DNA from 3 places in the Hominiventricola filiformis genome. Region 3 is predicted to be linked to each of the others. Evidence: riboswitches for the same ligand, from Rfam matches in the RefSeq annotation. Region 3 holds a riboswitch; each other region holds the start of a gene.
What was found. A riboswitch is a leader RNA that binds a small molecule or an ion and turns the genes downstream of it on or off. The one in region 3 is predicted to bind cobalamin.
Positions count from the first base shown of each region.

Region 1 (7,706 bases), 130 kb from region 3:
TATGGGTAACAACAATAATACCAGTGCCATAATCTTCTCTTAATTCCATCATCTGGCGAACAATCTGTGCCTGAGTAGTTACATCCAGTGCACTCGTCGGCTCATCTGCCAGCAGAAGCTTCGGCTGATAAGTCATACCCATGGCAATACCGACACGCTGACGCATACCGCCGGATAATTGGAACGGATAAGAATGCATGATATTATCCGGGCTCGGAAGGCGCATTTTTCCAAGCATCTCTTCCCCTTTTGCCCATGCATCCTTTTTGGAAATCTTTTCATGGGTCTGCAGATACTCTGTAAATACAGATCCAATCTTCCTGGTCGGGTTCATCATGGCACCGCTGTCCTGGAAAATCATGGAAATCTCGCTGCCGCGCAGTTTTCTCCACTGCTCCGGTGTATTTTTAAGAAGGGAAGTACCATGAAAAAGAATATCTCCCTTGGTTACTTTACCGCCGCCTGCAAGCAGTCCTAAGACCGCACGAATCACGGTAGTCTTACCGCTTCCGCTCTCTCCTACCAGACTGACGATCTGACCCGGAGCCATGTCGAGACTGAAATCTACAACGGTAGGAACATCTTTATACGCAATCGTAATATTATCAATTTTCAGCATATTCCTACCTCCTTACTCTGCTCTCGGATCCAGGATATCCCGAATGGAATCTCCCAACATGTTAAATACAACAACGACAAAGAAAATTGCAAGACCCGGATATAGCATCATCCAGGGTGCGGACTGCATACAGGCACGACCTTCATTCAGCATATAGCCCCATTCCGGTGTCGGCGGCTTTGCACCAAATCCCAGGAAGGACAGGGCTGCGATCTCCAGCATCATACCGCCTACATCCGTAGCTGCTGTGATAATCAGCGTCGGCAGTGCATTGGGCAGCATATAACGAAGCAGCATATAGGGTGTTTTAGAACCAGTTACAATGGCTGCGGATACATAGTCACGGTCACGGATTTTCATAACCAGGCTTCGTGCCAGACGGGCATATTTGGTCCAGTTGACAGCTACGATTGCGATGATGGCATTACGGATACTTGCACCCATGATACCTGCCACAGCCAGTGCCAGAACCAGGCCTGGGAAAGCCAGCATCATATCTGCAATACGCATGAGAACCGCATCAACGGCTCCGCCGAAATAACCGGCAATGACACCTACTACACTTCCCACCAGAAAAATAAGAACAACCACACCAAAGGTAGAAGTGAGGGATGCACGGGCTCCGTAAATCACACGGGCATAAATATCACGTCCCATTTTATCAGTACCGAAAATATGAGCTTTGCTCGGTGCCTCCAGGGCCTCTGTCAGGGAACCTTTCAGCGGGTCAACACCTCCGGTAAGTACCGGTGCAAAAACTGCTGCCAGAATAATCAAAATGGCAAGAATTCCAAAAAAGGTAAACTGCTTATGTTCTTTCACAAATTTTAACGTCTTCTTCATCTTCTTACCTCTTCAAGCGCATCCGGGGATCAATATAGACATAGGATGCATCCACAATCAGGTTAATGACCATATAAATCAGCGCCATCCAGAGTACATACCCCTGAATCAGGTTGTAGTCGCTGGAAGTAATCGCAGTAACGGCCAGGTTACCAAGTCCAGGATAAGAGAAGATCACCTCTACAACACTGGTACCACCAAGAAGGCTTCCGACGGAAAGTCCCAGCATGGTAATCAGCGGAAGCAATGCATTCGGAAATACATTTTTCCAAATAATCGTGGAACGTTTCACACCTCTGGCTTCTGCTCCGATCACATAATCCTGACTTAATTCCTCCAGAACTGCAGTCCGGACCTGTCTGGTATATTTAGATGCCATTGCAATGGCCAGCGTCAGTGCCGGCAGAAACAGACTCTTGAAGTCACCGCCGGAAGCGATAACCGGGAAAACCTGAATCTGTACACACAGCAGCATCATCAGGAGAAGTCCTACCCAGAAGTTCGGCATCGCACATCCAATGAAGGTTACCGCACGGCAGATATAGTCGATGATACCGTCTTTATGTAATGCGGAAGCAACACCCAGCGGCACTGCTATGATCAACATCAGAATCAGTGACATGAGGGTCAGCTTCAGGGTCGGCAATACACGGGCTGCCAGAAGCTCCACTACCGGTTTGTTGAGGCTGTAGGATTTTCCAAAATCACCATGCAGGCAGTTAAACAGCCAGCGGAAATACTGGGTGAAAAACGGGTCGTTCAGTCCCATCTCATCCCTGGTCTGCTGTACCAGTTCTTCCGTCGGCATCACGCCGGTAGCGGAGAACATGTTGCGGACCGGATCTCCAGGAGACAGGTAGGTCAGTAAAAACGTTACGAAACTGATACCAATCAATACAATTGCAATCTGTAAGATTCGGCGAAGAATCTGTTTCTTATTCAAGACAATGGCTCCTTTCTAAAAGTGAACAAAACAGGAACCCCCACCCTGGCCGCCGCAAGGGGCACGGATGGGGGTAATGAATACTTAATCTTACTCAGCCGGGGTAATCTCGGTGGTCAGCCAGTAGTAGTCTGCCGTATGGATATGCGCATTTCCTACATTCTTAGAGTAAATCATAGAAGAGTTGTAGTATCCGTCGATCAGAACAGCGGCATCATCTACCAGAATCTGCTGCATCTGGAAGATCAGATCTGCACGTTTCTCTTCATCCATCTCGCTCTTCAGCTGCTCGAACAGTGCATCATATTCCGGATTGGAATATCCGCAGTAAGTAGTATCGGTTGCCCAGTTTGCCATGTAAGCATAGGGATCTCCGGTACCTACGGTGATCCAGTTATTGTTATTGAAGTCATAATCTCCAGCAGCAAGTTTGCTCCACTGGTCATCAGAGCTGCCGTAGTCTGCGGTGCATCCGATACCGATCTCTGCCAGATACTGAATATGTGCGTTGGAGAAATCGTTCAGCAGACGGTTCTCATAGGAAACGTAGTGCAGATTGATATTCTGTCCATCCAGCTCACGGATTCCATCGCCGTCAGTATCTACGATTCCTGCATCATCAAGGAGCTTCTTAGCGCCTTCCGGATCATAGGTATAGGGGTTGGTCAGTTTGTCATAACCATAGCTTAAAGTAGACGGCAGTACGGAGAATCCCGGAGTATACAGACCTCCGATAGTCTTGGAGTTGCAGATGGTATCATAGTCAATGCCCATCAGGATTGCCTGACGCAGAGTCTTGTTGCCAAGAATGCCATCAAAGTTCATCCAGCTGAAACCACAGCGAACACCAGAAGCAATATCTACCGTGAAATCAGGATTATCTTTGAAATCCTGGATATCAGATACATTGGTAATATTCTCTACCAGATCAACCTGTCCACTCTGCAGCGCCATGGTCTTAGCAGAAGCATCCCCCATGTACATCAGTTTTACTTCGTCATAGGGAACTTCCTCACGGTAGTTCGGATTCGCTGCCAGATCATAACCTACACCTACACCATTGAAAGTCTCAACCATGTACGGACCGGTTCCGATCGTGCCATTGTCAAAGTTCTCGGTATCTGCCACATCAACAATTGCCATAGTCGGATGTGCCAGCTGTCCCGGAAGGTTGGCATAAGGCTGAGTCGTCTGGATGGTCAGGGTATTTGCTGCATCATCTGCAGTAATGGTTGCCTCGAACTCCAGATATTTCTGCGGTTTTGCAGATCCACTCGGTCCCATCTCTTTCAGATATTCAAAGCACTCTTTTACTTTAGTCGGAGTCAGATCACAGCCGTCAGAGAATTTGATGCCGTCTTTCAGGGTGATGACCCACTCGGTATGCTCATCATTTACAGTGTAGCTGTCTGCGAGCCACGGCTCTACTTCCATGCTGTCGTTGAACTTGAACAGTCCCTCGGTGATACCGTAACGCATGGCATTCCATCCACCGTTCTCATCGGTAACGGTATTGACAATACCATCGGTATACATCTGGCATCCGAAAGTAAGTACTTTCTTATCTCCATCATTCGCAGCAGAAGTGCTTCCGCTGTTATCGGATGCTCCACCGCCGCAGCCAGTCAGCAGCAAAGCTGCTGCCAGAGTTAAACTGATACATTTCTTCGTGTTTTTCATATTCTCTATCCTTTCTCATTTCATTCATTTGCCAGCGCTGTCTGCACTATCAATTCGTCTCCCACTTAAAAATTACGCATAAAAAAAGCCGGATCTACATCCGACTTTCCTCTCACCTTTTTACACACTATCCCCTTAAAACATAGATTTTTCTAGGTAAGAATTATCTCGTCTTCCGCAAGAACTCTTTCTGACAAAAAACAAGCAGGTCTCCTGACTTTAGCATCCACACCCAAAGCACCTTCCCAGGAATCATCTCCCCAGTGGCATCTGCTCCAGGCTTAACTATTACAGTGACGGGATCGTTCCGGACTTTCACCGGATTCCCTTTTCATCGAATCTATCTTCGAACTTATTTTTTGCGGCTTAATTGCCGACCATATGAACATGTAGATTTATACTTACACTTTCTTCACATTTTGTCAACGAAGTTTGTATTCTTTTTCGTTATATCTTATCAAGGTCATTCTGCAATTCCGCTTCGATTTCATCTGATTTCCGCTCTTTTTCCTCTTCTTTTTTCCTTTCAAAAAACTTAAAAATAAAAAATATCTCCATTTCTTCGCAAGAACATGGAGATATTCCATTTTAGAATATATTTTATCTTATCTGTTATATATTATTCTTGTAATCTGCTTCGTACAAACTCCAGATAATGTTCTGCCCATCCATCCAGCGTCTCTCCCTGACGGCTGACGCAGCCAAACAGAATCGGTTCTTCTTCTCCGTAAAGTGAGTATCCGGGATATCCCCGTGATTCTTTTTCGCGGCTCAAATAACCACCGCTCACATTGCCAAGGTCTGTCTTTCCAAGCAGTTCATTCATAACATAGTCACTGTTAGTAATAACTGAGATCTTCATACGGTCTGTCGGTGAGATCCGGTCTGTCTCCTCCGTCATCCTGCGCCCCAGTGTATACTCATCTTCATAACACTGCACCAGGCGTACCTCATCCAGTGCAATTTCCCCAATACCGGATTTTCCAGCCAACGGATGATCTTTTCCAAAATAAAGATATGCTTTCGTCCGTTTCAGTTCCTGAAAAATGAGTCCGGCACATTCCAGTCGGTACTGAAAGGATGGCATCTGCTCATCTAATACATAGACAAATCCAATATCGTCTTTCCCTGCCTGGCACCGTTCCAGTATTTCTTCCGTTCCCGCCGTCATTACATGATAGCAGACATCCTCCTGCCGGTGCTCCTGATAAAAAGCAGCAAAACAGGAAGCCATCCAGGAACTGGGATTCCAGGATGCCAGCAGTTCTTCCCCCTTGTCCATTCGGGAAAATGATTTTAACTGTTCTATATTTTCTACGGCCCTGCTTGCATATTCATAGACACGCTGTCCTCTGGCCGTAAGCGTAATCCCTCTGCTCTGACGGACAAATACCGAAAATCCCAGCTCATCTTCCAGCATGCGGATCACTTTGCTCACATTGGGCTGCGTCGTATACAGTGCTTCTGCTGCCTTACTGAATGATCGAAGCTGGGCACAGACCACCAGGTACTGCAGCTGCTTGGTTTCTATCATGAAGTATATCCTTCCTTATTAGGACAGACAGCTTTTGTTCCGCCCATTTTTACAGCACTGACGAGGAACATCGGTGTAGACCCATAGTTTGCTTTTTCCGTTGAGTCCCAGACTCTCTCCCAGACCTTTTCATCCGCTTCCACTTCATTTCCAAGGCGGTCTCGTAACACCTGTACATCCCACGCCGGACGCATAATTCTACTCATGGGAATCTGTCTTGCAATATCCTCCATGGCGTCAATATCCGTGCAGGTATAATGGTCATCCAGATGAAGATTCTCTACCCGTTTCCGGTCCTCTTCGTATTCTTTTCTCTTCTCCTCATCGAAGAGATGATGATACCAGTTGGCATCAAAATTCAGAAGGCGGCCGCCTTTTTTCAGCACGCGCATCCATTCTGCATAAGCTTTTCCCGGCTCTTCCAGATTCCAGGTCAGATTTCTGGAAATGACTACGTCAAAGTATCCATCCGGAAAATCCAGTTTCTGTGCATCCATTCTCTGAAAATGGATACTGGAGGCAAGTGCCCCCGCATTTTTCTTTGCCTCCTCCAGCATAGCTTCTGTATAATCTACTGCCGTCACATCATATCCTGCTTTGGTGAGCAGAATGGCAAAAAATCCAGGACCAGTTCCAACATCCAGAATCTTCAGCGCCCCTTCCGGCAGATGACGACGGATCTCGTCAAGCCATACCCGGTCCTGCCCGGTTGCCAGCTCATGCTGGTTCACCTGGGAATAGCCTTCCGCTCTTCCTGTCCAGTACTGTTCAATCTGTGATAATATCATCCCCATATCCTCCTGTGGGTCTCTTCAAAATACAGCCGGATTTTCATCTGCTTTCCGACCACTCATGATATCAGATTAGCACATGGTTAAATTCTTCACAAGCCGGGTGGGGGGTTATTTTTTGAAACAAAAACAGCAGCAGAGGCTTCTCTGCTGCTGCAATTATTTACTGCTTATTCTTCTGGTTTTACCGTCTCATCATCTGTTTCTTTGGTCACTGCCGCCTCCGCTGCTGCTTTTGCTGCATTTCTTCGTTTTTGTCTTCTGATATGAAGTCCTACGACAACCAGAATTGCCAGTGCAAGCACTGCTGCTGAGATCAGGGTCTCCACCCAGATATCCATGCGGTTCAGTACTACGATATATCCGGCAGAACTGATCTGCGTATCGGATGAGAGATAACTTCCAATGGTGTCTGCTTTCTGTGCTTCTCCCACGGTCTGATATTCTGCATCCATGGTCATCAGACTGTCTGCCAGACGGGTATCGTTCAGTACCCGCACAATTGCGTTTGTCCTAAGCGGCTGTGCCTGGGATACTTCATAATAGTATACCTTCTTCAGATAATATTTATAGAACGGACTGTCATTATCCATATTGGCTTTTACCTGTGCCAGTTCTTCATCCGTTGCTTCTCTCACGGAAATCTTCGTATCCGGATAGAATTCACCGCCCATAAGTACCGGAGACTTCTCTTCTTCTGCATCAGCTGTCAATGCCGGCATATAGGCACGATATACCGCATGAACCGTTACATTTCTGTGAATGGGACTCACATCTTTTTCTTCCCAGTACACATATCCGTCTTTCGATTTCGGGAGGTCAGGATAGTTTTCCTCCGGAAGTTCATCTCCATAAGCAAATGTATTCTGCCAGACTACCTGCTCTCCGTTCATGAAACGAACGGTAAACTGAGTGAAATTAAGAGGCATATTTCCAAGCTGAATCAGAGAATCATAGTCCATGCTCTCTGCCTCACTGCTTCTGGTCACGCCATCCACAGCACCATAACCGTTATCTACAAAATAATTATCCTTTACAACTCCGTCCGCTTTTCCTACGACTGCACCGCTGGATTTTACATAGCTGTCCATGTCAAGATAAGAGCATACATAGTTGCCGCTGACATCTTCGCCTCTTCCGGCCACACCGCCTACATAACCATCTCCGCTGACTCCACTTAATACATAACTGTCACGAATGGTATTGTCGCATCTTCCGGCAATTCCTCCGGCATATTTTCCACCATCAGTCAGAATATCCCCGTAGTTTTCCGCTGCCACGATAATTCCATAGTCT
Region 1 covers NZ_JAJEPS010000003.1:236,517-244,222, forward strand. Annotated here, with positions in the region: gene LKD36_RS05410 (ABC transporter ATP-binding protein) at 1-619, opposite strand, end outside; gene nikC (nickel transporter permease) at 632-1,462, opposite strand; gene nikB (nickel ABC transporter permease) at 1,467-2,405, opposite strand; gene LKD36_RS05425 (ABC transporter substrate-binding protein) at 2,496-4,085, opposite strand; cobalamin riboswitch at 4,272-4,456, opposite strand; gene LKD36_RS05430 (LysR family transcriptional regulator) at 4,705-5,619, opposite strand; gene LKD36_RS05435 (class I SAM-dependent methyltransferase) at 5,616-6,407, opposite strand; partial or broken gene LKD36_RS05440 (hypothetical protein) at 6,581-7,706, opposite strand, start outside.
Region 1: another riboswitch for cobalamin. It lies ahead of LKD36_RS05425 (ABC transporter substrate-binding protein); the one in region 3 lies ahead of cobM (precorrin-4 C(11)-methyltransferase).

Region 2 (7,706 bases), on a different contig from region 3:
GTAGCAAAATGCTCACGTTCTACTCGAAATGTATCTTTCCAATCCGCTGTCATATCTTTTTTCGCCGTAAATGTCAGCTGACAGATCTCCCCGCTTCGTAGAGCAACTCCTTCAGATGTTGTATCTACAAAATTAACACTATAACAAGGTTTTTGTTCCGAACCATAGGTCATCGCTTTTGTACTGACCTGTGCGTCTTCACATGCGGTTCCTATCGTACTCTTCTTCAGAGAGAAACTATCCATATCAAAATAAACCCGGTAGTCGAAACAGATCACATCATTCACTGCTTCATCCAGTGTCAAGGTCAATGTAATATCACTTCCACTGGTCACCTTCGTCTGATCGGATGACACTTTTACCTCAGCAGCCGACACTGGCAGACCGGAACCGGCCGCCAGTATCAGTGCAAGAAGAGCTGTAAATCCTCTTCTTCCATATTTCATATAGGTATTCTCCTTCTAAAACCAAACCCTTTATTTCAGAATCTCAGATACAACTGCTACTGCATCCTCAACCGTCAGATTCTTACTTCCATTCATATCAGCACGGAGGAATCTCTCTACAGATAAGATATCAAAATCGTCATATACTGGTTTGTACATATCATATACAAGCTGGGCATCGTTGATATCGATCTGGCCTGTCTTGTTGACATCTCCAGAATAATCAATTTCTATCTTGGTTCCTTCCACACTTCCAAGATGTTTTACTGCTTCTTCTTTCATTTCCTGCTCAGCCTTATCAGAAATTACAAGACAGCAGTATCCGTCATACTTTTCAGACCAGTACATTGCGGAACCGTCATAAGTAAGTACTTTTCCTTCTGTCAGAGAACTGTCATTTGCAACAACCAGATACATTACCTTGCCATTCAGTTTCACATACTGATATACTTCTGCGGTTTTGTTCGGGTTTTTAGCCACATTTACCATAATGTTTGCACCGTCAATATCAGCTGCTGCAATGGTATAGGTACCGTCTCCATTATCGTTTACATTAACCGTATTCTCGCCTTTTACTGCGGTTACTGCATATACAAAATCTGCCGCTTTTGTAATCGTGAAAGTAAAGTCCTGATGAAGCGGAGCATTCTGGCTGGTTCCTCCAACTACATCTCCGGCACCCTCACCTTCAAAAGTAATTGTTCCTGCTGTCTGCTCTTTGGCCACATTAATCTCTACCGGACCTGTAATCTTATCCCCTGCAATCTTGTACTGATTTGCAGTTCCTTCCTGAAGTTCTGAAGTAATCTCTGTGCCACCAGCTGTAATCTTTACCGTATAAGCATAGTTGCTATCCTGCGTTAAAGTATAAGTATAATCCGTTCCATAGGTTGCTTTTGCCGGTGCCGTTACATCTGCAGCGCCATTTCCGGTAACTGTTACATCATACTGTTTAGCTGTTTTGGTTGCAGTTACGGTAATGTTTCCATTGATCTGCTCTTTACTGATGGTGTAACTTCCGTCCCCATTGTCTGTCACTGTAAGCTGAGTATCACCGATCTTCGCAATTACATCATAATCATAATGTGTATTTTTTGCAGTAAAGGTATAATCTGCATCCGGAGTTGCTGTACCTGCACCATCAAAATCATTCGAAAGAGTTACTGTATATCCACCAACAGTAACGGTAACTTTATCTGTAACCTTTGTTGCTTCCGGCGCATCATCACTGATTGCATGATCCGCTTTATCTACTTTTGCAGAAGTAAATGCCACTTCTGCTGTGCCCACCTGCTGTGCCTTGAAGTTCAGAGTAAATGCGTTGCCGAGCTGTTTTTCTTCACCATAACCAGTAACCCTTACAATTCCATTGGACGCATCATTCGTAATGGTATATCCTTCACCAAGAGAAGTTGTATCCAGTGCCAGTTTCTCTTTATCATACTTAAGCGTTACATCCACCGCATTGTAAGTTGTTGCATTATCAGAGGCAATCTTTACAGTTACCGGGGCCGTTTCACCCATCTGAACTGTCTGAGTGCCCTCAAGATCCACTTTATAAGATGCTGTAGCCGGTGCAGGAGTTACCGTAACACTGACCGGATCTCCCGCAGTTACTTTATCTGCATCTACTTCTACCCATGTAGTATCCATAACAGATTCTCTTTTTACTTTAAAAGATACATCATCACTGGATGAAATATCATCTTTAGCAGTAAAAGTCAGGTTATAGATAGTTCCAGCTTTGATCGTAACTCCCTCAGAAGAAGTATCTACAAAGCTGACCACATAATACGCGCCATCTGCACCTGTCATAGGAGAAGAAATCTTCATACCATTACAAGAATTTCCATTTTCAGATCCTGTCATAGTAAATTTATCCGAATTATAGTAAAGCCAATATTCAAATGAGGTACAATTTGCAATATCTTCATCCAAAGTCAAAGTTACGGTAACGCTTTCTCCTGCTGCCACACTTGTCTTATCTACTGATGGTTTCACCGAACCGGCAAATGCTTCCAGAGTAAAGCCAAACATCATGCAGAAGCATAAGATGAATGAAATTGCTTTCTTTATCTGTCTCATACAAAATTCTCCTTTTTATTATTTTGCTGCTGGAAATGTTTCTATTTTTCCATTGACACGCGCATAAATAAGTGCTGCATCTCCGCTGTTAATTTTTCCATCTCCATTTACATCAGCTGCTTTCAACTGACCTTCTTTGAATTTTATTTTTCCATTGACATATGCATAAGTCAGTGCTGCATCTCCGCTATTAATTTTTCCATCACCATTCACATCACCATAAACAACCGTAGACTTTCCAAATGTGGTGGTCAGCGTCTTCAGTCCGTAATTTGCATTGTCAAATCCATATGTATAGGTAACAAGATAAGTACCATCGTCCTGTTTAGTTACTTTTACATCATCACTGATGTCTCTCTGCTCGCCGTTTTTCAGATTGGAGACAACCTTCAGTCCTTCTGCGGTAATAGTTCCATTTTTTTCTGTAATGGAAGTCGGCTCTTCTGTTACCTCAATAGATTCTACCTTCGATGTAATTGCCATCATATAGCAGCTGTCATTTTTGTAATAAAGAGTTCCATATTCATCTGCAATGGTAGAGCAGATACAATATTGTGCCAGAGGACTTACCGGAGTAAACACTTCACTGTAACCAGAATCGGTCGTCGTCAACGGTTCTGTCTGACCTTTTTTATCCTTCAGTACAGAAACACCACCCGGCGTATAATTATACGGGAGGTAGATATATACATATCCATCCTCATCTACATATCCCGTCGTTACCATAGCAGAAGTCTGCGGATAACCAAGGATTGCATATGCATATGCCTGGGTCATGGAACCATCCTCATTCAGATCATATACACCAATGGCATGACCGGAATTTGCTCCAAACTGACTTGTTCCTGCAATTCCAATGTAAATTCTTCCATTGTATACAGACGGCGTACAGGTGGACATTGCATATTCATTTCCTTTTGCTCCTACAATCACTACAGACTGTTTATCTGTGATTTTTCCAGTCTCCCAGTCAATCTGTGCATTGCAGAGAACACCGCCCTTGCTGGTAAAGAACACTCTGTCAGATTCCGGATCATGAGAAATATTAGAACGGATATCTCCGCGGATACCATCCCAGGAATCCACTAATTCTCCGGTTTCCCGGTCAAATACCAACAGACTTGCACCTTCCGTGCTATATCCACTGGCTCCGTCATCGGTTCCTACCACTGCAAATTTGTCTGTTACATAAGCACCAGCCCAGTAAAATCCTCCTGCCCGCTTATATGTCCAGGAAGCGACCTTTGCTTCCGTAGCTTTGGAAGAATCCTCGTCAGTTACACTGATACATGCGAAATTGGCATCTTTCTCCTCACTGTTCCAGAAACCTGCGTAAATATAACCATCTTTATAGGTAATTGGACAGTTCGGCTGACCTTTCAGATCGTTCTGATAAACCCAGAGGGAGGTCAAATCCTTTGCATTGAATGCCTGAATTCTTCCATTACTCAGACCAACAAAAATCATACCGTCACCATACGTTGCCGGAACAATGGAGAAGCTGGAGGAACCTACCATAGTACCTTCCGCTACAACTGCTCCTGTGTTTCTGTCCAGTTTGCGGATTGTAGAACCTGTGTAAGTTACCAGATCTCCATCCACCATAATCGGAGATCCCGGTGCTGCTGCCCATCCTGTTCCGTATTTTACTGCCCAGAGCAGTTCTGCATCATCTGGATTATACGGCGTTTTTGATGTCGTAATACCTAACTCATCATCACCGTTTCGGAAATTTCCCCACTGTGCATAGATGGTCTTGTCGATATCATTATTGTCTGTTGCCCTCTCCAGCGTGATCTCCGCTGTACCTGCTTTTGCTACAAAATTATTTTTCTGGCCAATATAGCCATTTTTTGTTACAACATAGCTGTAGGTGTCTCCAATCTGAAGAGTCCAGGTTTTATCATGATCTGGCCAGACTCTGTCACCATTCTTATCTTTTACTACAACCAGAGCGTCTTCCGGATCTGTTTCAAAAGAGACATTGCCTGTTCCTGCATCTTCTTCTCTGGTAATAGTCACCTTATATGTATTTGTGATACCTTCTTTATTTACAACAGTAATGGTAACAGCATTTTCACCAATACTCAGAGGTATTTCATTCTGATCTGCGTTTCCATTATAAAGAATCTGATAGGTCTGATCTGTAATATCCGTATGTTGTGCCGCAGTGAAAACAGCTGTATCCGCTTTTGTGGTGGCGGTCATGTTCTGCCATGTCTTAATATAAGAGGTATTCGCATTCCACTTAAACCCATTATCAATTTCTATCGCTTCACCGGATTTATTGGCAATGGAAAGTGTCTGCAGACAAGGTTTTCTCAGAACATGGATGGTTACCGTCTGTGATTCTCCCTCATCCGCTGAAGATGCAGTAACTGTAACATCCTGTCCTGTCGTCGTTGCAGATTTTGTTATGCAGTTAAGCTGTTTCGCTGTTCCCGGCGTCAGTGTCGGGGTCTGTTCTTTTCCAGTAATCATCTGCGTCCATTTTGCAGTAACTACCGTGTCATCAGGCGCCTCATCAGAAAGTGCAGTAACTAAAAATGGAGATGCAGTCTGAATATCATATGTGTACAGATTGTATTCATTTTCATCACACTTTTCCAACTCCATTTCATCTGCCAGCGTTCCATTCGAATACAATGTTTCATATATCGCTACACTGTCTAAATACTGTGTATTTCTTGCCTGCACTGCAATCGGTGCCGCCTGATCATCAAATGCAGCTTGATCATCAACCGTTTCTGTTATCTGTTCTTCCTGACCAGACTCCGCCGTCTGTTCCTCCTGTTTTACTTCTTCCTGACCAGGCTCCGTCGTCTGTTCTTCCTGTTTTTCTTTTCCCTGACCAGGCTCCGTCGTCTGCTCTTTCTGTTCCTCTTCTCCCTGAGCAGGCTCCGTCGTCTGCTCTTCCTGTTTCTCTTCTTCCTGACCAGGCTCCGTCACCTGTTCTTGTTCACCAGCTGTTTCATCGCCAGCTTCCTTTGTTTCATCAGTCACTTCCGCCTGTTCCTGACTCTCATCCTGAACAGCCGTCAACTCTGATGCTGCCGCTGCTTCTGCCGCATTTGCTTCCACAGGCAGACTGCCTGTTACCATAGCGCAGGTTAATATCAGCGCTAACACAGAAGCACATGTCTTTCTTTTCATCTTTTTCCCTCCTTATGATGATTTATTTTAAAAACGGGCAATTTCTCTTCCGCTGAAGTTACACATCCGTCGTGCAAACTTACAAAAAAAGCTGCAGAACTTAAAAGTTCTGCAGCCGTTTTTCTGCCAGTTTCAAAATATGTAATTAATTCTATCGAAAGTTTCTTCAGCAGGTCTTCTGATTTACATCTCAAGCGCTGGCTATTCTGCCTTCCCAGTCCCCCAGTGGCCGACTTGCGTCCTTGAATATCAACATCGATGCTTACAGCGGCGGTGCCATCCGGGAATCTCACCCGGTTCTCTCTTAGCTTTTTGTTCTTCTCAGTTCAAAAAGCACTGAAGTCTTACTTTCTACGATTTATAAATACTCACACAGAAAATCATTCTCCTGGCAATACTTATCAATTTTGCTGCCTTTTCTGCAACGTATGGTACAACTTCTGTTTACAATCCAGTCTCCTACAACCTCTGGATCACCTGGAATTTCCAGAACTTTTAATCGGTTACATCCGTGGAATACCCATTTGCCAATTATTTTTACAGATTCCGGAATTCGCACATATTCTAACTGCGTACACTTAAAAAATGCGCTGTCACTAATCTTTACCAATCCATTCGGAAGATGCAGTTCCGTTAATCCATTTTGATAAAATGCTTCTTCTTCGATTTCTTTCAATGTGGCAGGAAATTGAATGCCATCCAGCTCTTTGCATTTATAAAAAGCTCTAGGTCCAACTTTTTCCAGCTTTTCAGGAAGTACAATGAGCTGAAGTCGATTGCATTCACGGAATACTTCTGGAGAAATCACGGTACTGAGATTTTCTGTTTCATATCGTATCTCTCGAACAGCTTTATTTTCCATAAATGCATTTTTCTCTATATAACGGAGACTCTTTGGAATATCCAACGTTTTCAAACTGGTACATCCCTGAAATGCACTTCTCTGTACGGTTCGCACCCCATCAAGGGTAAGGAACCGCAGATTGCTGCAGCCCTGAAATGCTTCTTCCCCAATTTCTTTTACACTATTCCCGATCTGCAACCGTTTCATCTTAATATTATTCTTCATTGCACCGCTTCCAATTCTGCGGTACGGCTCCGCAATTCTTATCTCACGGTCAACCATTGACTTGCCCAAGCGCCTGTCAAACACATCATAATTGCGGTCTGATACCCAGACTCCGGTATGATAAATATTTCCCATAATTCCCCTTACTGATATTCTGTCTCGTTAAGATTAGCTATCCCTAATAATAAAAAAACACGTTTGCCCATGATACGCAAACGTGTTTATGCTCTGTCAAAAAATATCCAGTTATCGTATGAAAATCAAACCGTGATCAGTAGACTTCCTGGGTCACATTTCAAAATTCTGTTCTGGATTTTACCATTTTACAGATCTCTTCATGTTCACAGCGGCGTTGCCCCTTCGGATTTGCACCAAATTGTCTTTTCAGTTCTGTTGCTGTATATACAGTACCAGACACTCTGTATCACTTATGAGTATAGCTCATAAATCGTTACAAAGCAATGCTTATTTGTCACCTTTTTAACGTAATTTATAAAAAAAAAGCCGGAACCATAACTGATTCCGGTTCTGTTCAGTTATCCAGCAGATAACTGACGCCCCTGCCAAGGAGTCGATGCGACAGGATTTGAACCTGCGACCTCTGCGTCCCGAACGCAGCGCTCTACCAAGCTGAGCCACGCATCGTTATTGTGTTTTGCCCCATCACCAGAGCACTTGTTTAGTATACATCGGTTTTTCAGATTTGTAAAGAGTTTTTTTCAATTTTTTTATTTTTCTTTTTTTAGCTCAGAAAGCAGGAAAATCTAAGGTCTTCCTGCTTTCTGATTATAACATATTTTACTTTATAAAGCTATTCACTACTGCGGTTGCATCTTCAACTGTTAATTTTCCATCTCCAGTTACATCTGCGTCCAGGAACTTATGCATGGATACCGTATCAAAATCCTCGTATTTTGCATTATACATATCGTATGTAAGCTGTGCATCGTTGA
Region 2 covers NZ_JAJEPS010000034.1:4,519-12,224, forward strand. Annotated here, with positions in the region: gene LKD36_RS16945 (dockerin type I repeat-containing protein) at 1-446, opposite strand, end outside; gene LKD36_RS16950 (cohesin domain-containing protein) at 477-2,531, opposite strand; gene LKD36_RS16955 (dockerin type I domain-containing protein) at 2,550-5,684, opposite strand; cobalamin riboswitch at 5,836-6,040, opposite strand; gene LKD36_RS16960 (leucine-rich repeat domain-containing protein) at 6,043-6,888, opposite strand; tRNA gene LKD36_RS16965 (tRNA-Pro) at 7,325-7,398, opposite strand; partial or broken gene LKD36_RS16970 (hypothetical protein) at 7,552-7,706, opposite strand, start outside.
Region 2: another riboswitch for cobalamin. It lies ahead of LKD36_RS16955 (dockerin type I domain-containing protein); the one in region 3 lies ahead of cobM (precorrin-4 C(11)-methyltransferase).

Region 3 (7,706 bases):
CCATACATGAAAGGTCCGCTTTCCTATACGCGATAACCTCTCGGAGTAATCATTCTTCCATTCTTTGTATATGTCTGGGAATTCCCCACAATCACCACACTGAACATGTCAATATCTGCATTTTTCAGTTCTCCCAGGGTCGTGATACAGGAAGCCTCATCTTTTCGTCCTGCATTTCTCACAATACCGACCGGAGTCTCCGGTTTCCGGTATTTCATCAGAATATCTGCTGCTTTCTCTACATAGTCTACACGTTTTTTGCTCTTCGGGTTGTAAAGGCAGACGATCATGTCTCCCTGCCCTGCACAGTCCACGCGCTTCATAATCAGATCAAAAGGCGTCATCAGGTCGCTTAAACTGATGACTGCAAAATCGTGCATCAGCGGAGCGCCCAGTACAGAAGCGGCCGCGCTGGCTGCCGTTACACCCGGAACCGTCTCGATCTCAATATTGGCATTCATCTCTTCCGCTACCTGATAGATGATGCCTGCCATACCGTAGATACCGCTGTCGCCGCTGGATACCATAGCAACGGTCTGGTCCTTCATTGCTTCCTCTACCGCCATCTGACAGCGCTTTACTTCCTGCATCATCGGCGTTGCAAGGTAATTTTTATCCGGAAAGAATTCCTTTAAAATATTTACATAAGTGGTATAACCGGTAACCACATCCGCATTTTTAATCACTTCAATGGCTTTCTCTGTCATATGCTCATAGCCGCCGGGGCCGAATCCGACTACGTATAATTTTCCCATAAATTATTCAATCTCCTTTAAATGTCCAAAAAGTGCGTGAAGCTCTGCCGGAGTGGAATGATCCCGCAGACGGTAAAACATCTTATCAATGGCTTTATCAAGTCCCTTTTTTTCCGCTTCCTGTTCCATCCATTCCTTAAAAGAAGCCATATCCGGCAATGCCAGCTGGAATACCATCCAGCGTTCAAAATCCATCTGTACTTCGTCAAGAATCTGGTCTGCAGCCACAACTTCATGCTGTTTTTTTTCGTTATTTGTCCGGGCAAGTTCCTGGAAATCATCAATATCATAACGCATGATTCCCGGCAGTTTCTCCACCTTTGCCTCAATGTCAATCGGCACTGCCAAATCCACCAGTACACGGGGTTTCTCTGTCACAAGCTTCTCCGCCATCTTACTGTAAGTCAGCGTATAATGAGGGCTGCTGGTGGCACTGATAATTGCATCCATCTCATTGACCAGCTCGTACCGTTTTTCATATTCCATAACGCGGTATGTAATCTTGTGATGATGGTCTTCTCCTGCCTGTCCCATATTTCTGGACGTAATATAAACCTCCGCACCATCAATGCACTGGAGGTTCTTTAACACCGTGCTTCCGATCTTGCCGGATGCACCGATGATCATAACTTTTTTGCCATGAAGGGTTCCCAGCCCCTGTTCTGCTGCCTTGATGGCCATGGTAGCAGTGGACACACTGGTTCTGGAAAGATCCGTTTCTGTCTTTACCTTCTTGGCTGCCGTTACCGCATAGCGGAACAGCGTATTCAGATAGACGCCGCAGGTGCCTGTCTCTCTTGCCTGATCATGGGCACGTTTCACCTGGCCGAGGATCTGATCCTCGCCCATAACCATGGACTCAAGACCTGCTGCCACGTGGAACAGATGACGCACAGCCTTGCTTCCATTATAAAAGCGGATATAGTCACCGATATTTTCCACATCCTGTGCACCGGCAAATTCCAGCACCAGATCCTGCAATTCTGTAAAATTGCCGCCCGGACAGGCAGTATAAATATAAACCTCTGTTCGATTACAGGTACTGATAATCACGCACTCTTCCGCGATGCCTCTCGCGATCATCTCCTTCATCAGTTCCTGCTGCTTCTCTGCCGGAAACGCAAACAGTTCCCGGACAGCCAGCGGCGTATTATGATGACTGATTCCGATCAGTGAGATTCCCATTACTCCGTCACTCCCTTTCGGAATTCTGTGGTAAAGGTCTTGTCATACAATTTGGACAGGTCATAGTCATTTCCAAGGAAATCTCCGACTACGGTCAGAGCCGTCTTGGTAATGCCAGCCTCCTTCACACGCTCTGCAATATTGGTCAGATCACCGCGGACAATCTTCTGATCTTCCCAGGTTGCTTTATAGACAACAGCTACCGGAGTTTCCGGACGATATTCCTGTCTCAAAATCGCAGACATCTCGTCCAGCATGCCAACGCTTAAGAAAATGATCATGGTGGCATTGTGCTTTGCCAGATCTACCAGCTTTTCCTTCGGCGGCATTGGGGTACGTCCTTCCATACGGGTCAGAATCACCGTCTGGCTCACGCCCGGAAGGGTATATTCCTTCTTTAACACTGCTGCAGTTGCAAGGAAAGAACTGACACCTGGAATCACCTCATAGTCAATGCCCAGTTCATCCAGTCTGTCCATCTGCTCTCTGTGAGCACCATAAATAGCCGGATCTCCCGTATGAACCCGGGCAACCTTCAGACCCTTGTCTTCTGCATCTTTCATCACATCAATGACTTCATCAAGGTTCATCAGGGCACTGTTGTAAATAACAGCTCCCTCTTTTGCATCTGCCAATACCTGTGGATTGACCAGAGAACCTGCATAAATGATGACATCTGCGCTGTCAATAATCTTCTTTCCCTTAATAGTCAGAAGTTCCGGGTCGCCAGGACCCGCTCCGATAAATGATACCATGTGTTTTCCCTCCACGTAATAAAAGGAGTCCCCGCAACACAGCCGCGAAGACTCCCTCATTTTTCTTTTGATCTGAATGTATTTCTTTGTCAGAAATTTTCAGGATCTGCTTTCTTCGGAAGCTCTCCCAGATCAGATAGCAGGTCTCCTGACTCACGGTCTTTTAAAGAAGAACTTTCCCTTCTCACCCTTATAGGGCAATGGTTACTGCAGTCTCCTCATTCCCGCTTACAGTGGCCGGACCGTTCAGGCTTCTCACCCGATTCCCTGTTAGGCTTCACTAAGCACTTTCTGATGGTTTTGCATATAGGAAAGCATATCATATTTCTTATAGTTCGTCAATTTGCACCAGAATTTTCTTTCAAAACCTGCATAAATTCATCTCCGGTGATGGTCTCTTTCTCATACAGATATTTTGCAAGGGCATGAAGCTGCTGTTTATTCTCCGTCAACAGGGTCATAGCTTTGTCATACTCCTTCTTAAGAAGGGCTTTTACCTTCTCATCCACAACGGCTGCCGTCTCCGCTGCACATGCCAGAGAAGTATCTCCGCCCATGTACTGGTTATTTACCGTTTCCAGTGCCATCATGCCAAACTCATCACTCATACCATAACGGGTAATCATACCTCTTGCAAGTTTCGTCATCTGCTCGATATCATTGGAAGCACCCGTAGTAATGGAACCAAAGATCAGAGCCTCTGCCGCACGTCCGCCTGCGTAAGTTGCAATCTTGTTCTCCAGTTCTTCTTTGCTCAAAAGATACTGATCATGTTCCTCCACCTGCATCGTATAACCAAGGGCACCGGAAGTTCTCGGAATGATCGTAATCTTGGTAACCGGAGCAGAATGACTCTGAAGCGCCGCTACCAGTGCGTGCCCAGTCTCATGGTATGCCACAATCAGTTTTTCCTTGTCAGAAAGTACGGCATTTTTCTTCTGATATCCGGCGATAACCACTTCAATACTCTCTTCCAGATCTGACTGGTTTACATAGGTCCGCCCACTTCTGACTGCACGAAGAGCAGCCTCATTAATCATATTGGCAAGCTCTGCACCGGAAGCTCCGGCTGCTGCTCTGGCCATCGCATGAAAATCCACATCATCTCCCAGTTTTACTTTCTTGGCATGGACTTTCAGGATTGCCTCACGGCCGATGAGATCCGGAAGTTCTACCGGAATTCTTCTGTCAAAACGTCCCGGACGTAAGAGTGCCGGATCCAGCGTTTCCGGACGGTTGGTTGCTGCCAGGATCACAACACCCTTGGAACCGTCAAAACCATCCATCTCGGTGAGCAGCTGGTTCAGCGTCTGCTCACGCTCATCATTTCCACCCATGCCGGAGCCATCTCTCTTCTTACCGATGGTATCAATCTCATCAATGAACACGATACACGGTGCTTTTTCATTTGCCTGCTTAAACAGGTCTCTTACTTTGGCCGCACCCATACCAACGAACATCTCTACAAATTCCGAACCGGAGATGGAAAAGAAGGGTACTTCTGCCTCACCGGCTACCGCCTTTGCCAGCAAAGTTTTACCAGTTCCTGGAGGGCCGACTAACAGGGCACCTTTGGGCATCGTTGCACCAATCGCCTGATATTTTGCCGGATTGTGGAGAAAATCAACAATTTCCTGAAGCTGCTCTTTTGCTTCGTCCTCTCCAGCCACATCATGAAATTTGATTCCCGTCTCACTGGCTACATAGATCTTGGCATTGCTCTTTCCAAACTGCATGGCATTGCCAAGTCCGCCTCCGCCCATTTTTTTCATCAGCATTCTGGACAAAATCTGTCCAATTGCGACAAAAATAGCAATCTGGATCACTACCAGAATAATCTGATCAAACAATGATGAATTCTGCTCCTGCACTGCGCCGAAATCACATCCGGATGCCATCAGACGGTCTACCAGACTCGTATCATTCGGGAAGGGCACTGTTGAATAATAAGTAGGATTGTCTTTATTATTATCCGTGAAATAGATCACATCATCCTCTACCTGGGCCATTGCTACTTCCTTGTCATCCAGCATGGTCAGGAACGTACCATAATCGACTTCCTTGATCTGATGCTTTAAGAAACCAGGAACTACAAACGTATTTAATACAAACATTACCAGAAGCACAAGAACATAATAAAATATCAATGGCTTCTTTGGTTTTTTAACCTGCTGCATATGCGTTTACTCCTCCTTTTATCGTTAATTGCAGTGTACCATAGCACCGAAACGTGAATTAAATATAAACTGTAGGTGATAATTTAATGAAAAAATCCGCTCCGGCATATGTCTGCTCAGAACGGATTTTTTCACTTACAACCACTTCTATCAATTTTTCAACTTTTAAGCAATTTTATGCGTACGGCGCGCAGCTCCAGGTAATGACTGCGGTCTCGGTTCCGATATTCGAAATCTGATGAGGTTCTCCTTCTTCAATCAGAAGGATGTCTCCTTCATTCAGCTCATAGTATTTCCCACTATCACGATTGTATACTGCTACATGGCCTCTGCTGCAAAAGAAGATCTCATGAGCTTCTGAATGGCCCGGATCAGTTCCACCAGTCTGACCTGGAAGAAGTGTGGAACTTCCAAAAGTAATTTTTTCAGTGGCAATATACTGACGGCACACTTCCGAACCGTCCATAAAAAATTCCGCGTCAGTCGAATGTATTACTTTCATTATAGAAATTCTCCTTAAAAAAAGTCTTTTTGATGATATAGAAGCACTTCATCTGCATTCTGTGTTGCGCTAACTGCCTCTGCAATAAACAAGGTATGATTAGTCACCACTTTCTGATCCACAACCTTGCACACCAGCTGTGTGGCTGCATCTTTAATCATAGGAATTCCGTCTTCTGTATATTCCGTTTCTACCAGTTTGGTTTTATCCTCCTTGCGTCCGGAAACCAGGCCACAGGCAATTGCAGTATCTTTTTGCGTATCTCTTAATACACTGACGGTAAAATACCCTGCTTCTTTCATCATATCCGCTGTCAGGTGTCCGGTACTTACCGCTACCACCAGCATCGCGGGGGAGGAAGCTACCTGGCAAAGCCAGGCAGCAGTCATCAGGTTGTCTTTATCATTGGCATGAACCCCCAGGACATAGACTCCGTGAGTCAGGGTGTTCATGGCTTTGGATACATCTGTTGAATTCATATCAGTTCCTCTTATCTAAATAAATTCAATAAAATCATATCTACTGGGCAAACCGCTACAAAAGCACATACAATCAGTAATGTCAGAATCAACGGCCAACCATCTTTCATGTATTCACTCATCTTTACTTTAGTGACACCCATAACAGAGAACATCATAACACCGAACGGCGGAGTAACTCCACCAAGGGTATCCATCAAAACCATAACCAGTCCAAGATGAATCACATCTACTCCAAGGGTTTTTGCCACCGGGATCAGAAGCGGAGGAAGAATGACCAATGCTGCTGCAGTGTCAAGAAACATTCCCATAATCAGCATAAATACCAGCACAATCAAAATAAATACAGTTCCATTCGGTGCGATCTTAATCAGCAGATTCGTTCCAATCTGAGGAATGTTTTCCCAGAGCATATATCTGGAAAACATACTTGCTGCAGAGAGAATCAACAAAACACTTGCAGTACTGTGTACGGACTCCACCACAATCTTCTTAATGTGTTCCAGTTTCAGACGCCGATATATAAACACACCACAGAACAGAGAATACAGTACACAGATCGCTGCGCATTCTGTTGGAGTAAAGATACCAACTCTCATTCCCATGACAATACCGATCGGCATCAGCAGCGCCCAGATAGATGAGCCAAGCTGTTTCATAAACTGTTTTGCCGTTACTTTTTCTTTCACCGCCGGCTGATATCCTCTGGTCTTGGCAATAAAGTAATTGACTGCCAGAAGGGCTACACACATGATAATTCCAGGGATATAACCTGCCAGGAACATATCACCAATAGAACAGCTTGCTGCTGTTGCGTAAATAATCAAAGCAATTCCAGGCGGAATAATCGGGGTAATACAACTGGTTGTTGCCGTCAGAGCTGCGGAATATCCAAGCGGATATCCTCTCTTTACCATCTCCGGGCAAAGCATCCGGGCTTCAAATGCTGCATCTGCACAGGAAGAACCGGAAAGACCACCCATGAAGGTAGATAACAGACAGTTGGTTGCTCCCAGACCTCCGGTAAATTTACTGGTCAGCATTCCGCAAAAATCCATCAGACTCTCTGATACACCTCCATATCCCATAACTGAACCTGCCAGAATAAAGAACGGAACTGCCATCATGGTAAAACTGCTGGACTGCTCAAACAATGCGGAAATCATATTAAAAAGGGTTACTCCGTCACACCAGAATGTAAAGTAAATCAAACTGGCAATAATCATGGAGAACGCTACTGGAACGCCTACAAAGAAAAGTACAAATGCAATCAGAATCGGCCATAAGTTCGGCATAATCATTCACCGCCTTTCTCAGAATCAGAAACTGTATTTTGCATCAGTCTCTTTTCTGCTTCATGTGCAAGGGCTGCTTCTGTCTGATCTTCCACAGAATCAACAACATAGATTCCCTCATAAATAGGGATTTCATGATAATAGTCTTTTTTCTTAATAACATTCTTTAAAAAGAACAGTGAATGGATTGTCATAAAGAAAAAGCCAAGCACCAGTGCAAATGCGGTAATAGAATAAGGAAAATGAAGGGTTTGACTTCTTCTGGTCCATGCCTGAATACAGTATCCTGTCCCCAGGATAAATGTCAGCCCACAAATGAAGACCAACAGAGATGTTACAAACACACTTAATATTGCCTGTACCTTTTTCGGAAGCAATTTTACCAAAAGGTCAATCGCTCCATGTCCAAATCGCTTGTAAAGGGAGCTTCCACCCACGAAAATGATGTATGCATAGCAAATATAAGATATTTCATCAAAAGCTGCGCTGCTTTTGCTTATTACCAAACGTCCAATTACATTTCCGATTACACAAAATGTCATAATCAACAATGCGGTA
Region 3 covers NZ_JAJEPS010000003.1:103,856-111,561, forward strand. Annotated here, with positions in the region: gene cobJ (precorrin-3B C(17)-methyltransferase) at 24-755, opposite strand; gene hemA (glutamyl-tRNA reductase) at 759-1,940, opposite strand; gene cobM (precorrin-4 C(11)-methyltransferase) at 1,940-2,695, opposite strand; cobalamin riboswitch at 2,817-3,002, opposite strand; gene ftsH (ATP-dependent zinc metalloprotease FtsH) at 3,034-4,872, opposite strand; gene LKD36_RS04835 (cupin domain-containing protein) at 5,048-5,374, opposite strand; gene LKD36_RS04840 (flavin reductase family protein) at 5,389-5,853, opposite strand; gene LKD36_RS04845 (TRAP transporter large permease) at 5,865-7,148, opposite strand; gene LKD36_RS04850 (TRAP transporter small permease) at 7,151-7,706, opposite strand, start outside.